Regions from separate parts of the Kribbella aluminosa genome, predicted to be linked through region 2. Evidence: riboswitches for the same ligand, from Rfam matches in the RefSeq annotation. Region 2 holds a riboswitch; the other holds the start of a gene.
What was found. A riboswitch is a leader RNA that binds a small molecule or an ion and turns the genes downstream of it on or off. The one in region 2 is predicted to bind FMN.

Region 1: linked by a shared signal. The riboswitch ahead of ribD (bifunctional diaminohydroxyphosphoribosylaminopyrimidine deaminase/5-amino-6-(5-phosphoribosylamino)uracil reductase RibD) and the one ahead of ribB (3,4-dihydroxy-2-butanone-4-phosphate synthase) in region 2 are both predicted to bind FMN.

The regions. Positions count from the first base shown of each region.
Region 1 is NZ_JAGINT010000001.1:1,792,961-1,799,982, forward strand. It holds gene JOF29_RS08870 (helix-turn-helix domain-containing protein) at 1-341, opposite strand, end outside; gene JOF29_RS08875 (vWA domain-containing protein) at 489-2,552, shown strand; gene JOF29_RS44385 (serine/threonine-protein kinase) at 2,683-3,942, shown strand; FMN riboswitch at 4,079-4,209, shown strand; gene ribD (bifunctional diaminohydroxyphosphoribosylaminopyrimidine deaminase/5-amino-6-(5-phosphoribosylamino)uracil reductase RibD) at 4,426-5,436, shown strand; gene JOF29_RS08890 (riboflavin synthase) at 5,437-6,066, shown strand; gene pnuC (nicotinamide riboside transporter PnuC) at 6,063-6,737, shown strand; gene JOF29_RS08900 (bifunctional 3,4-dihydroxy-2-butanone-4-phosphate synthase/GTP cyclohydrolase II) at 6,739-7,022, shown strand, end outside.
Region 2 is NZ_JAGINT010000002.1:904,142-911,163, forward strand. It holds gene JOF29_RS25785 (ABC transporter substrate-binding protein) at 1-213, shown strand, start outside; gene JOF29_RS25790 (carbohydrate ABC transporter permease) at 218-1,108, shown strand; gene JOF29_RS25795 (carbohydrate ABC transporter permease) at 1,105-1,995, shown strand; gene JOF29_RS25800 (sugar phosphate isomerase/epimerase family protein) at 2,014-3,009, shown strand; gene JOF29_RS25805 (transketolase) at 3,006-3,905, shown strand; gene JOF29_RS25810 (transketolase family protein) at 3,902-4,861, shown strand; gene ribB (3,4-dihydroxy-2-butanone-4-phosphate synthase) at 4,920-5,537, opposite strand; FMN riboswitch at 5,622-5,755, opposite strand; gene JOF29_RS25820 (glycoside hydrolase family 140 protein) at 5,803-7,022, shown strand, end outside.

The sequences.
Region 1 (7,022 bases), on a different contig from region 2:
GGGTGGCGAAGGTGGTGGTTGGTGGTCGCGCTGGTGTAGGCGCCACGCGTCGACCGGATCGTCGCCAGCTCGATCGCCACCCGGCCCGGTAGGAGCCCGTCGGCCACGGTGACGTCCGCGAGCTCGGAGACGGCGCGCAGCCGGGACACCACGGCTGGGTTGCCGATCTTCACCCGCTGGGCGCTGACCAGCTGCGAGAGCATCGGCGCGGACAACCCGATCACCTGTGCGAGCCCACCCTGGGTCAGGCCGAGCGCCGCGGTGACCCGCCGCACCACCTCACCCAGCGGCTCGCCGTACAGCTCGACCTGTTGTTTCAGGTTCTGCGCGCTCTGTTCCATCCTCGGACTCCTTCGGCCGGCCCTTCTGTCGGCACCTGCAAAGCTGATCTTCGCACTTGCGAACGCCAATTTCCAGTGCGGATGCGGCTTGACATTTGCAATCGCAAACTGAGAGAGTTTGCGGCAGCGAATCCCACTGGAGGAACGATGACGACCCACCATCGACACCGCCGCCCGGCGGTGCTGGCGCTTCTCGCCATCACACTGACCGCGCTGCTCGCCGGGCTGGCGGCGCCGACGGCGCAGGCCGATCCTGCCCCCGACAACGGCAAGCTCGTCCTCGTGCTGGACTCGTCCGGCTCGATGAAGGAGCCGGCCGGCGACGGTAAGACGAAGATCGTCGCCGCCCGTACGGCGCTGACCCAGGTGGTGAGCAAGCTTCCGGCCGGTGCACAGGTCGGCCTGCGGGTCTACGGTGCGACCGTGTTCAAGGGCAGCGACCCTGGCGCCTGCACCGACACCCAGTTGACCGTTCCGATCGGCACGGGCAACCGGCCGCAACTGCAGGCGGCGATCGCCAAGTACAAGCCGTTCGGCGAGACCCCGATCGGGTACTCGCTGCAGCAGGCCGCGAAGGATCTCGGCCCGAGCGGCCAGCGCTCGATCGTGCTCGTCTCCGACGGCGAGTCGACCTGCGCCCCTGATCCCTGCGTGGTGGCCAAGAGCATCGCCAAGCAGGGCATCGACCTGAAGATCGACGTGATCGGGTTCCGGGTGCAGGGCAAGGCCCGCACCGACTTGCAGTGCGTCGCCCGGGAGGGTCGAGGCGACTACTACGACGCGGACTCCACCATCGACCTCGAGGCCGGTCTGGGCAGGCTGTCCACGCGTGCTTTCCGCCCGTTCCGCATCTCCGGTACGCCGGTGGCGGGCACCGCGGCGCCGGAAGACGCTCCGGTCGTCGCTCCGGGGCTCTACTCGGACTCGTTCGACCTGCTCGACCAGCCGAAGCACTACGTGATCAAGCGCACGATGACCGGGTCGACCCTGCGCGCAGGTCTCAGCTTCCGACGGCCGGTGGGCGCGACCAGCTTGGTCATCCAGACGGAGCTCAGGCTCAAGACCCCCGACGGCGAGGACTGCGGTCGCAGCTTCCCGCGGATCCAGTCCGGCGACCAGGGGTTCGCCACCGGCACCGCGTCGAGCTGGTCGAAGTACGACAAGCAGAACAAGACCTGCTCCGAGGCCGAGCAACTCGTGCTCACCGTCGATCCGGGCAAGGACTTCCGGGAGATCAAGGACGTCCCGTTCGAGTTGCGCATCGACGAGGAGCCACCGGTCGAGGAGACCAAGAGCCTGCCGGCCGAGGCGGACGACCCGATCTGGTCGGCGATGACGGTCACAACGCCCCGAGAGATCGTTCCGGGGTCCAGCTTCCCCGACGCTCCATTGCTGCAGCCGGGGACGTACAAGACGACGCTGCTGCCGGGTGAGCTGCAGATCTACAAGATCAAGGCCGACTGGGGCCAGCGGATCCAGGCGCAGGCGACGGTGCCGCAGCTGTCCAAGGCGACCGGGAACATCGTCGGTCTGCGCTACCTGGATACCGCTGTGATCTCACCGACCGGCGAGGAAGCCTTCGCGGTCTTCCCCAAGAAGGTGCCGGGAGGCCCGGGTGGCAAGCGAGGCGTGCTGACCGGGCGGGGTGTCACGCAGGCCATCACCACCAAGGAGATCCGGTACCTGAACCGTGACGGCGCCAACAACTCCGACACCGGCACCTCGACGCCCGGCGAGTACTACATCGTCGTCTCGATGACCCGGAAGGCCGAAGACACGGCCTTCACGATCCCGATGACCTTGACTGTCGGGGTGCCGGGAACGCCCGGTGCCGGAAAGCCGCAGTACGTCGACGGCGCGACGCCGGTGTCCGGCGAGTCCGTGACCCCGACGCCGAGCGAGACGCCGAGTGCATCGCCCACGGAGTCCGCTGACCCGGGCGACTCCGGCGATAAGACCGAGGCCGGCGGGCCGGTGCAGGGCCGTGCGGACGGCGACAACGGAACGCCGGTCGCTCTGGTCGCAGGGCTGGGCGGAGGTGGGGCGGTCCTGCTGCTGGTCGGCGCGCTCGTCGTCCTCCGCCTCCGTCGGAAGCCGGTCGTCGCCCAGCCGAACGCGGCCACCTGGCCGGGCTCCCAGCACCCGAACCAAAACGGCCCCCACCATCCGAACGGCCCCCAGGGCCCAGGCGGTCCGCAGTACCCGAACTAACCACCACTAACAACGACCGCCCGCCCGGTCTGTCAGTTGGTTGCCTGCCCACCCCATCCTCGGCCTGTCGAAGGTGGGGTGGGTTGGCTGGTTGGTGGGGGGAACTGGTGGAGGCGGTAGGTTCTGGGCGGTGGAGGCGTTTGCGGGGCGGTTTCAGCTGATCGATCTGATCGGGACCGGTGGTATGGGTTCGGTCTGGCGGGCCTGGGACCTGCGGCGGTCGACGTACGTCGCCGCGAAGGTCCTCGGGCAGCACGATGCCGCGACGCTGCTGCGGTTCGTCCGGGAACAGTCGCTGCGGATCGAGCACCGGCACGTGATCGCGCCGCACGGATGGGCCGCGGACGACGACAAGGTCGTGTTCGCGATGGACCTGGTCCGGGGCGGGTCGGTGGCGACCTTGCTCGGTGACCATGGCCCGCTGCCGACGGCGTACGTCGCCATAATGCTGGATCAACTGCTGCACGGGCTGTCCGCGGTCCACGCGGCTCGGGTCGTGCACCGGGACGTGAAACCCGCCAACCTGCTGCTGGACGTCACCGGCACCGGTCGACCGCACCTGCGGCTGTCGGACTTCGGCGTCGCCGGCCTGCTCGACGAGCCCCGGATGACCCACCGGAGCATGATCCTCGGAACCCCCGGCTACCTCGCCCCGGAACAACTGACAGGTGCCGACCCCGACCCCCGCCAGGACCTGTACGCCGTAGGAGCCGTAGCCGCCGAACTCCTGACCGGCGAGCGCCCCGCCCCCGACGGGAATCCGCGTGAACCCGTCGGCCCGCTGTCCGACTTCATCCGCCACCTCACCGCGCCCGACCCGTCCGACCGCCCCACCTCAGCAGCGGCGGCCGCCCAACTCCTTGCCACCGCCACCGCAAACGAGCCCACCTCCTGGGCAAATGGCCCCGACACCCCAGAGGTCTTCGAGCAACTCCCACCCCTTCCATCACCGTGGACCCCCACTGGCCCCCAACCACCAGCCACCCCATCTCCGGGCCCTACCAACACCCCCACCACCCACCAAACCCGAACCAACTCACCAGCCCTGCCCTCACCGCCTGCCCCAACTGGGCAGCCAGGCCCGGGTGCGCCGTTTGCGGCGGGCGCGGAGGCTGGAGCGGGTGCTGCAGGGGCGGGGGTTCGAGCGAGTCCTGGGCGTGTACCGGGTGCGGGGGTTGGAGAGGCTGCTGCGGGTGTCGCGGGTGCGGGGATTGGAGTGGGTGCTGCGGGTGTGGGGGCTGGTGGGGGTGGGCGGGATGTCGGGCGTGGGGAGTTGGTTGGGGGTGGGGTTTCGCAGGGGCGGGGGAGTTGGGCTTGGTGGGTTGCGGGGGTTTGCTGGGTGGGGGCGGTGGGGTTGTTGGGGAGTGCGATCTGGCTGTTGATTCGCTGACGGGTAGATCGGCGGACGCGGAGGGGTGGGCGTGATCAGACTGCGGCTGACGGATCTGCCGGGTGGTCACGATGTGACCTGGGTCGTGGCGGGGGTTGGGGGAGGGGGCATACTTGAGGAACGAGTGAAACCCACTCGCGTGCTCCGGGGTCGGTGTAATTCCGAGCCGGCGGTGACAGTCCGCGACCCGTGACTTCGCAAGAAGGATCGGTTGACCTGGTGGAATTCCGGGACCGACGGTGAAAGTCCGGATGGGAGGCGCACGCGGTCGGCGGGTGTGCTCTGGCGCCCGGCGGCGCGGAGCGTGGGCTGTGAGGCCCACGGGACGCGACGGCGAGGGAAGCAGCGGACGAGAGTCCGGTGGCGGACCTGGCGTCGGGACCGAGAGGTTCTGACGAGGCGGCAGGGTGGGCGTGCCGGCCGGAGGCCCCGCGAGTGCGTCCGTGACGACGAGGGGCCCGAGTAGTGAACGACGTGTCGCCGATGGATGTCGCCTGGATGCGGCGTGCCGTCGAGCTGGCCGCGCGCGGCACCGGCAGCACGCATCCCAACCCGGTCGTCGGTTGTGTGATCACCGCGAGCGACGGGCATCCGGTCGGCGAGGGCTTCCATGCCGTTGCCGGCGGCCCGCATGCCGAGGTCGAGGCGCTCCGGATGGCGGGTGCCCGCGCTCGCGGCGGTACGGCGTACGTGACGCTGGAGCCCTGTAACCACACCGGCCGGACCGGCCCGTGCGCGGACGCGCTGATCGAGGCGGGCGTGGCGCGGGTTGTGTACGCCGTACCGGATCCGAACCGTACGGCGGCCGGCGGCGCCGACAAGCTGCGCAGCAAGAACATCGACGTCGTCGAGGGCGTACTGCGGGCTGAGGCCGAGGCGATCAACCAGGTGTGGCTGCACAGCGTCCGGGTCGGGCGGCCGTTCGTCACCTGGAAGTTCGCGACCACGCTCGACGGGCGGTCCGCGGCGCCGGACCGGACGAGCAAGTGGATCACCGGCCCGCTCGCCCGGGCGGACGTCCATCGGCAGCGGGCCGCCTGCGACGCGATCGCCGTCGGCACCCAGACGGTGCTGGACGACGACCCGGAGCTGACGGTCCGGGACGAGAACGACGTACCTGCGGCGCGGCAGCCGTTGCGGGTGGTGGTCGGCGACCGGGAGATCCCGGCGACCGCGCGGGTCCGCAACGACCGCGCGGAGACCTTGCTGCTGCCGACCCACGATCCCGCCGAGGTGCTCCGGCAGCTGGACGACCGGCAGATCCGGCACCTCTGGCTCGAAGGCGGCCCGACGCTGGCCGCCGCGTTCCTGCGCGCCGGCCTGGTCGACCAGATCGTCGCGTACGTCGCCCCGGCCGTGCTCGGTTCGGGGTACGCCGCGGTCGGCGACCTCGGCGCGGAATCGATCGACCACCTGCGGCGGTTCAACCTAGCGGACGTCACCCGCCTCGGCGACGACGTCCGGCTGACCCTGGTTCCTCTGGGAGGAAAGTAGATGTTCACCGGCATCATCGAAGAACTCGGCACGGTCGAGTCCCTGGACCTCGACGGCGACGCCGCCCGGCTCACGATCCGCGGCCCGCGGGTGACCGAGGACGCCGCGCACGGCGCCTCGATCGCGGTCAACGGCTGTTGCCTGACGGTCGTCGAGTACGGCGGCGGCGTCTTCACTGCGGACGTGATGCGCGAGACGCTGCAGCGCACCAGCCTCGGCGGCCTGGAGAAGGGCTCGCCGGTCAACCTGGAGCGGGCGGTCGCCGCCCACGAAAGGCTCGGCGGGCACATCGTGCAGGGGCACGTCGACGGCACCGGAACGATCGCGTCGCGGACGCCCGGCGACCGCTGGGAGGACGTCCGGATCGCGACCTCGCCGGAGATCCTGAAGTACGTCGCCGAGAAGGGCTCGATCGCGATCGACGGGGTGTCGCTGACGGTCACCGATGTGGACGACGCGAGTGGGACGTTCGGGGTCAGCCTGATCCCGACGACGCTCGAGCTGACGGTGCTGGGCGCCAACAAGGTCGGCGACACGGTGAACCTCGAGGTCGACGTGATCGCGAAGTACGTCGAGCGCCTGCTGACCGCGGGCGGCACCCCCTCTTCTGTTGCTGGAGGCAACAAGTGAACCCGATCAACTGGCTGTTGACCTCGCAAGTCACGATCGCCGGCTCCCCGGTGCTGGTCCGGGAGATCGTCGGCAACGTGTTCGGCCTGGCCAGTGCGCTGTTCGGCATGCGCCGGCTGGTCGCTGCGTGGCCGGTCGGCATCGTAGGCAACGTGCTGCTGTTCACGGTGTTCGTCGGCGGCATCTTCGACACCCCGCAGGACAAGGACCTCTGGGGCCAGGCCGGCCGTCAGGTGTTCTTCGCGATCATCAGCCTGTACGGCTGGTACCGGTGGTACCAGACCCGTCACAAGGGTGCCGGTCAGGCGGTCCAGCCGCGCTGGGCGACCACGCGCGAGCGGCTCGAACTGCTCGGGATCGGCGTCGTCATCTACGCGATCGCCTACTTCGTGCTGAAGGCGCTCGGCTCGTGGGGCCCGCAGTGGGACGCGTGGATCCTCACCGGGTCGATCCTCGCGACGTACGGGATGGCGCGCGGGTTCGTCGAGTTCTGGATGATCTGGGTGGCCGTCGACGTGGTCGGCGTACCGCTGCTGGTGCAGGCGAAGTTCTACCCGTCGGCGACGATGTACGTCGTGTACGGGCTGTTCTGTGTCCTCGGGTTCGCGTCGTGGTGGAAGATCCAGAACCGCGAGCGGGCCGCAACTCCCGAAGCTGTGGTGGTGGGCTGAGATGGGAACCGTGCTGAAGCTCGACACGATCGAGCATGCGATCGAGGAGATCCGCGCCGGCCGTCCGGTGATCGTGGTCGACGACGAGGACCGGGAGAACGAGGGCGACCTGATCTTCGCCGCGTCCAAGGCCACACCGGAGCTGCTGGCGTTCCTGATCCGGTACAGCTCCGGCGTGGTGTGCGTGCCGATGGAGGGTGCAGAGCTGGACCGGCTCGGGATCCCGTTGATGACGCCGCACAACCGCGAGCGGATGCGTACGGCGTACACGATCTCCGTCGACGC
Region 2 (7,022 bases):
GGCGCCGAGCCGGATCCGAAGGCGCTGCCGTTGTCGGCCGAGTGGTCGCAGAAGTACGGCAGCAACCCGTTCTACACGATCCAGGACCAGGCGTTCCCGAAGAAGCAGGCCGACCAGTACTTCAGCGTGCAGAGCGATCTGCTGCAGGGATCGGTGGCACCGGACGCGGCGAAGAAGATGCAGGACATCGTCTCCGCGTGGGCGAAGAGCTGAGCGCATGGCCGGCACAGTCGCACTCAAACGCGGTGGCCGTTGGTCGCCCTGGTTGTTCGCCATCCCCGCCCTGGGGGTGTACGTCGCGTTCCTGGTGTACCCGGCGTTGTCGTCGTTGTGGTTCAGCCTGACCAACTGGGACGGGCTGAGCGCGTCGTACAAGTTCGTTGGCCTGAGCAACTACTTCAAGCTGCCGCACGACCCGGTCGTGGTGACCGCGGTCAAGAACAACCTGATCTGGACCGTGGTCACGATCGCGGTCCCGACCGCGATCGGCCTGCTGCTGGCAATCGCGCTGAACGGGAAGGTCCGCGGCAAGCCGATCCTCCGGCTGGTCTTCTACACGCCGGCCGTGCTGCCGCTGGTGTCGATCGCGAGTATCTGGGGCTGGCTCTACAACCCGCAGTACGGCGCGATCAACTCGGCGCTGCGGGCGATCGGGCTGGACGGGCTGGCGCAGGCGTGGCTCGGGCAGGACTCGACCGCGCTGTGGGCGGTGATGGTGCCGGCCATCTGGCTGCGTACCGGCTTTCCGATGCTGCTCTACCTGGCCGCGCTGCAGGGCATCCCGAACGAGCTGTACGAGGCCGCGACCGTCGACGGCGCGACGAAATGGCAGCAGTTCTGGCACATCACGATGCCCAGCCTGCGACCCGCGCACTACATCGTGCTGGCGCTGTCGCTGATCGACTCGTTCAAGGTCTTCGACCTGATCTACGCGATGACGTACGGCGGCCCCGGTACGTCGACCCAGGTGATGGGGACCTGGATGTACTTCAACGTGTTCCAGTACTACCAGGCCGGCTACGGCACCGCGATCGCCGTGGTCATCACGCTGGTGGCCATCGCAGTAGGCATCCCCTACGTCCGCTCCCAGACCAGGGAGGCCTCATGACCCTCACAGTCCAAGCCCCGGTGGACCTGCCGCTGGAAACCACCCGATCGGACAGTCCTGGGCCCAAGGGGCGCCGAGGTCTGGTGATGACGCTGGTGCTGGCGGTGATAGCCCTCTTCTGGATCTCACCACTCGCGCTCCTGGTGATCACCGCCGTACGTCCGCTGTCCGACTTCATCGGCAACGGCCCGCTGTCCTGGCCCGCGGACTTCACCTGGAAGAACTTCTCCGACGCGTGGGGCATCGGCAACTTCGCCACCACGTACCGCAACAGCGCGATCCTCGCGATCATCAAGGTCCCGCTCGGTGTGCTGGTGTCGGCGATGCTCGGCTTCGCGCTGGCCAAACTCCGGATGAAGTTCCGCCGGACCGTGATGTTCACGGTGTTCCTCGGGCTGACCATCCCGATCTACATCACGATCGTCCCGGTCTTCATCATGATGCGCTCGGCCGGTATGACCGACAGCATCTTCGGGCTGATCGGGCCGTACCTGGCGTTCGGCATCCCGTTCGAGGTGCTGGTCCTGCAGTCGTTCTTCCGGCAGATCCCGGACGAGATCATCGAGGCCGCGAAGGTGGACGGCGCCGGCGACTGGCGGGTGTTCTTCACGATGATCCTGCCGCTGTCGGTGCCGGCCCTGGTCACGGTCGCGATCCTGGACGCGGTCGCCACCTGGAACGAGTTCCTGTTCGCGCTGATCCTGCTGAACTCCGACGCGCACAAGACCATCCCGGTCGGCCTGCTGAACTTCCAGGGCCAGTTCGCCAACAACAACACCGGCCTCGCGGCAGGCATCCTGATCGCCGTGGTCCCGATCCTGATCGCCTACACCCTGCTGCAGCGCTGGATCGTCGGCGGACTGACCGCCGGCTCACTCAAGGGTTGATCACCTATGGAGGAGAACATGACTGACATGCCGGTCTTCGGAGCGGGCATCTGGCACTTCGCGACGTACAAGGACCGCTACGCGACGGACGGGTACGGCGACCCGGTCGGCCTGCTCGAGCAGATCGACCGCGCCGGCGCCGTCGGCGACCTGTCCGTCGTCGACCTGAACTGGCCGTTCGCCGGGTACGACGGGACGCTCGACGACGTGAAGGCCGCACTGCAGCGGAACAACCTGAAGGCGATCGCGATCACGCCGGAGATCTACACGAAGGACTTCGTCAAGGGATCGTTCACCAACCCGGACCCCGCCGTACGCAAGCAGGCTCTGGAGCTGTTGCACCAGGCAACCGAACTGGCGAAGGACCTTGGCTGCTCGTACGTGAAGCTGTGGCCGGGCCAGGACGGCTGGGACTACCCGTTCCAGGTGAACTACCACGACATCTGGAACCTGGCCCTGGACGGGCTGAAGGAGCTGGTGTCGGCGCACCCCGACATCAACTTCGTGATCGAGTACAAGCCGCGCGAGCCGCGGGTGAAGATCATCTTCCCGAACGTCGCCCGGACCCTGCTCGGCATCGAGAAGATCGGCCTGCCGAACCTGGGCATCCTGCTCGACTTCGGGCACTCGCTGTACGGCCTGGAGACGCCCGCCGACGCGGCGCAGCTGGCGATCGACTACGGCCGGCTGTTCGCGATCGACGTGAACGACAACCTGCGCGGCTGGGACGACGACATGGTGGTCGGCTCGGTGCACCTGGTGGAGACGTTCGAGTTCTTCCACACGCTGCGGAAGAACAACTGGGACGGTGTCTGGCAGCTCGACCAGTTCCCGTTCCGCGAGGACAGCGTGCAGGCCGCGAAGCAGGCGATCACCTTCCTGAAGGCGATCCACCGCGCGCTCGACGTACTCGACGACGACGCGCTGGCGGCCGCCCAGGCGTCGCACGACGCCCTCGCGGCGCAGAAGCTGATCCAGAAGGTCCTGCTGAGTTCGATGGCGGAGATCGTATGACGCTGACAGCCGAGCATGCGACGCTGCCGGTGCTCGGGCGGCTGCCGATCCACAGCAGTCGCGCCGAGCAGATCGGGCACATCGCCGAGGCCGCCAAGCAGATCCGGATCCAGGACCTCAAGCTCGTCCACCACGCCGGCGCCGGGCACATCGGCGGCGACTTCTCCGCGATCGACATCCTGGCCACGCTGTACGGCGCCGTGCTCGACATCTCGCCGGACACCGTGAACGACCCCGAGCGGGACCGCTTCATCCTGAGCAAGGGCCATGTCGCGGGCGCGCTCTACACCACGCTGGCCGCGTTCGGGTTCCTGCCGGTCGAGGAGCTCGCGACGTTCCTCAAGCCGCTGTCCGCCCTGAACGGGCACCCGAACCGGAACAAGGTGGCCGGCGTCGAGGCGAACACAGGCCCGCTCGGACACGGCCTGCCGATCGCCGTCGGGCATGCCCTGTCGGCGAAGCTCGACGTCTCACTGCGGCGTACGTACGTCCTCGCCGGGGACGGCGAGCTGCAGGAAGGCTCGAACTGGGAGGCGATGATGGCGGCCTCGCAGTACCAGCTGGACCGGCTGACCGTGATCGTCGACCGGAACCGGCTGCAGCAGGGCGCGACCACCAAGGAGACGAACGACCTCGACCCGCTGCCGGAGAAGGCGGCCGCGTTCGGGTTCGCGGTCGTCGAGGTGAACGGGCACGACCACGGCGAGCTGCTCGACGTACTGTCCGCGGTCCCGTTCCGGCCGGGCAAGCCGACGTTCGTGATCGCGCACACGCACAAGGGGCACCCGATCTCGTTCATGAGCAACAACGTCGCCTGGCACCACCGGGTGCCGGACGCCGCCGAGTTCCAGCAGGCGTTGCGGGAGCTCGAGAGTCCCCGGAGGGAGCTGGTATGACACTCGTCGAGACGCCTTCGATCGCGGATCAGCCGCGCTACGACTGCCGGGACGCGTACGTCGAGACGCTCGCCCAACTGGCCGAGGCCGATCACCGGATCGTTGGTGTCGTCAACGACTCGGTCGGATCCAGCAAGCTGAACAGCTTCCGGAAGGCGTTCCCGGACCGGCTGATCAACGTCGGGATCGCCGAGCAGGACATGGTCGGCGTCGCGTCCGGGCTGGCCAACGGCGGCCGGATCCCGTTCGTGTCGGCGGCGTCCTGCTTCCTCACCGGCCGCGCGCTGGAGCAGATCAAGGCCGACGTCGCGTACTCGAACACCAACGTCAAGCTCTGCGGGATGAGCCCCGGGGTCGCGTACGGCGAACTCGGGCCGACACACCACTCGATCGAGGACATCGCCTGGCTGCGGGCGATCGCCGGGATCAGGATCATCGTCCCGGCGGACCCGATCGAGACCGCGGCCGCGCTCCGCTGGGCGGCTGCGTCGGAAGGGCCGGTGTTCATCCGGGTCAGCCGGATGAGCGTGCCGAAGGTGTACTCCGAGGACTACACCTTCGAGCTCGGCAAGGCGATCACGGTCCGCGAGGGCAACGACGTGACCGTGATCAGCAACGGGACCGTGCTGTGGCGTGCGCTGGCCGCCGCCGAACTGCTCGCCGCGGAGGGGATCTCGGCGCGGGTGCTGTCGATGCCGACGGTGAAGCCGCTCGATACCGACGCCGTGGTCGCGGCTGCACGGGAGACGGCCGGCATCGTGACCGCCGAGGAGGCGGTGTCCAGCGGCGGTCTCGGCGGTGCGGTCGCCGAGACCGTCGTACAGCATCATCCGGCCCGGGTGACGATCCTCGGGATCCCCGAGTTCGCCCCCACGGGATCGGCCGGCTACCTCCTGGACCGCTACGGCCTGTCCCCCGAGGGCATCGCCACCGCCGCCCGCAAACTCCTCCACTAATCCCTTACGTCCGAAGATCTGTGGTCGACAACCCACAGATCTTCGGACGCAACGAGGGTCAGGCGTCGAGGTGGGTGATGAGGTCGCGGATGGAGATGAGGGCGAAGTCGTGGGTGGTGGCGAAGGTGCGGAGGTCGGTGCCGGTCATCAGTGTGCCGTCGTCGTTCATGAGCTCGCCGATCACGCCGACCGGTGGGAGGCCGGCCAGCCGGACGAGCTCGACAGTGGCCTCGGTATGACCGGGCCGCTGCCGGACCCCGCCGTCGACGGCGCGCAACGGCAGGATGTGACCGGGCCGGATCAGGTCCGTGCGCTGCGCCGCGGGATCGGCCAGGACCCGGACGGTCCGCGCCCGGTCCGCGGCGGAGATGCCGGTACCGACACCGGTCGCCGCGTCCACGGAGACGGTGTACGCCGTCCGCAGGCTGTCCTGGTTGTCCGGGACCATCAGCGGGAGTTCGAGCCGGTCCAGGATCTCGGACGTGGTGGGTGCGCAGACGTATCCGCTGGTGTGGCGGACGAGCAGGGCCATCAGTTCGGGAGTGGCGAGGCTCGCGGCGAAGGTCAGGTCGCCTTCGTTCTCACGATCCTCGTCGTCGACGACCACGACGGGTCGTCCGCTCGCGATCTCCGCGACGGCGCGTTGGATGGTGTCAAGGCTGGTGAGGGTGTTCACGGTCGCTGTCCTCTCGGCAGTGTGATCACCAGCACTCCGGGGCAACGACAAGCCTCACGACCCGTTGTCGGGGACGTGCGGCTGCCACGTGCATCTTCCCATCCGGACTTTCACCGTCGGTCCCGGAGTTCCACCAGGTCAACCGCTCCTTCTTGCGAAGTCACGGGTCGCGGACTGTCACCGCCGGCTCGGAATTTCACCGACCCCAGAGCACGTGTGGTTCTTACCTCATCAGCTTAACGGCAACCAGCACCTCAGGAGTGTCATGTCCATCTCATCCGTCTGGCGACAGCTCGAACTACCCGCCACCTCCGACTGGGTCGACTTCGAACACGAAACCGGCCGCACCCTCCGCCGTCCCACGTTCTACGACGGGAGTGCGGCGGGAGGGGACGGGAGTGCGGCGGGAGGGGACGGCGGTGCGGTGGGAGCGGCCGACGCCGTGGTGCGGAAGGTTCGGTTTGCGGCGCCGGTGGCTGGTCGGTGGCGGTGGGTGAGCGGCGCGGAGTCGGGCGAGTTCGACGTCCGACCCGCGGCTGTGGATGAGGGGAACCCGTTCTATGCGCATGGGTTCTGGCGGATGTCACCCGGCGGGCGCAGTCTCGTGCACGCCGACGGGACGCCGGCGGTGCTGGTGGCGGACACCGCATGGGCGCTGCCCTGGCGTGCGACTCCCGACCAGGTACGCGAGTACGCCGCCGACCGCCGGTCCAAAGGGTTCAACGCGGTCTTGCTGATGACGGTGCAACCGGACATGCGGGCGGTTGGTCCGCGCGACCGCACCCAGGACGAAGGATTCGCCGTCGGCTTCGAGGACCTTCCGGACGGGCACCTCAACCAGCTGAACGTCGAGTACTTCCAGTACCTCGACGAGCTGCTCAGGATCCTCGTCGACCACGGCCTCGTCCCGGTGTTGCAGCCCGTCTTCCAGGGCTTCGGGTGGAAGGGCCTGGACGTCGCCGGGACGGTGGTGCCGGCGGACGAGTACGCGAAGTACTGCCGGTACCTCGTCGCGAGGTACGGCGCTCAGCCGGCGATCTACCTGGTCGGCGCGGACGGGGCCGGCACCGAGCTGCAGATCGCAGCGGGTGGGGCGGAGGTGCACGCATTGGACTGCTACCAGCAGCCGACCGGCATCCACTACCGCCCGCACATCCGTCCAGCCGCCCACCAGGACGCCGACTGGCTCGACTTCCAGTGGTGCCAGACCGGCCACACCGGCGAACACGTCCCGGAGCGAGTCGCCGACATGTGGCGCAACCACCCGGTCAAGGCCGTCGCGAACGGCGAGCCGACGTACGAGCACACCGGCCGGACCGGCGTGGCCGAGGGCTGGTGGCAGGGTCACGAGGCGTGGAGCAACCTGTGCGCGGGCGGCACGATGGGCGTCGTCTACGGCGCCGGCAGCCTGTGGCAGTGGCGGCTGCACCCGGACGAGCCAGGCCATTCCGAGTACTTCCTCGCCCCCGGAGCGGGCTGGCGGGA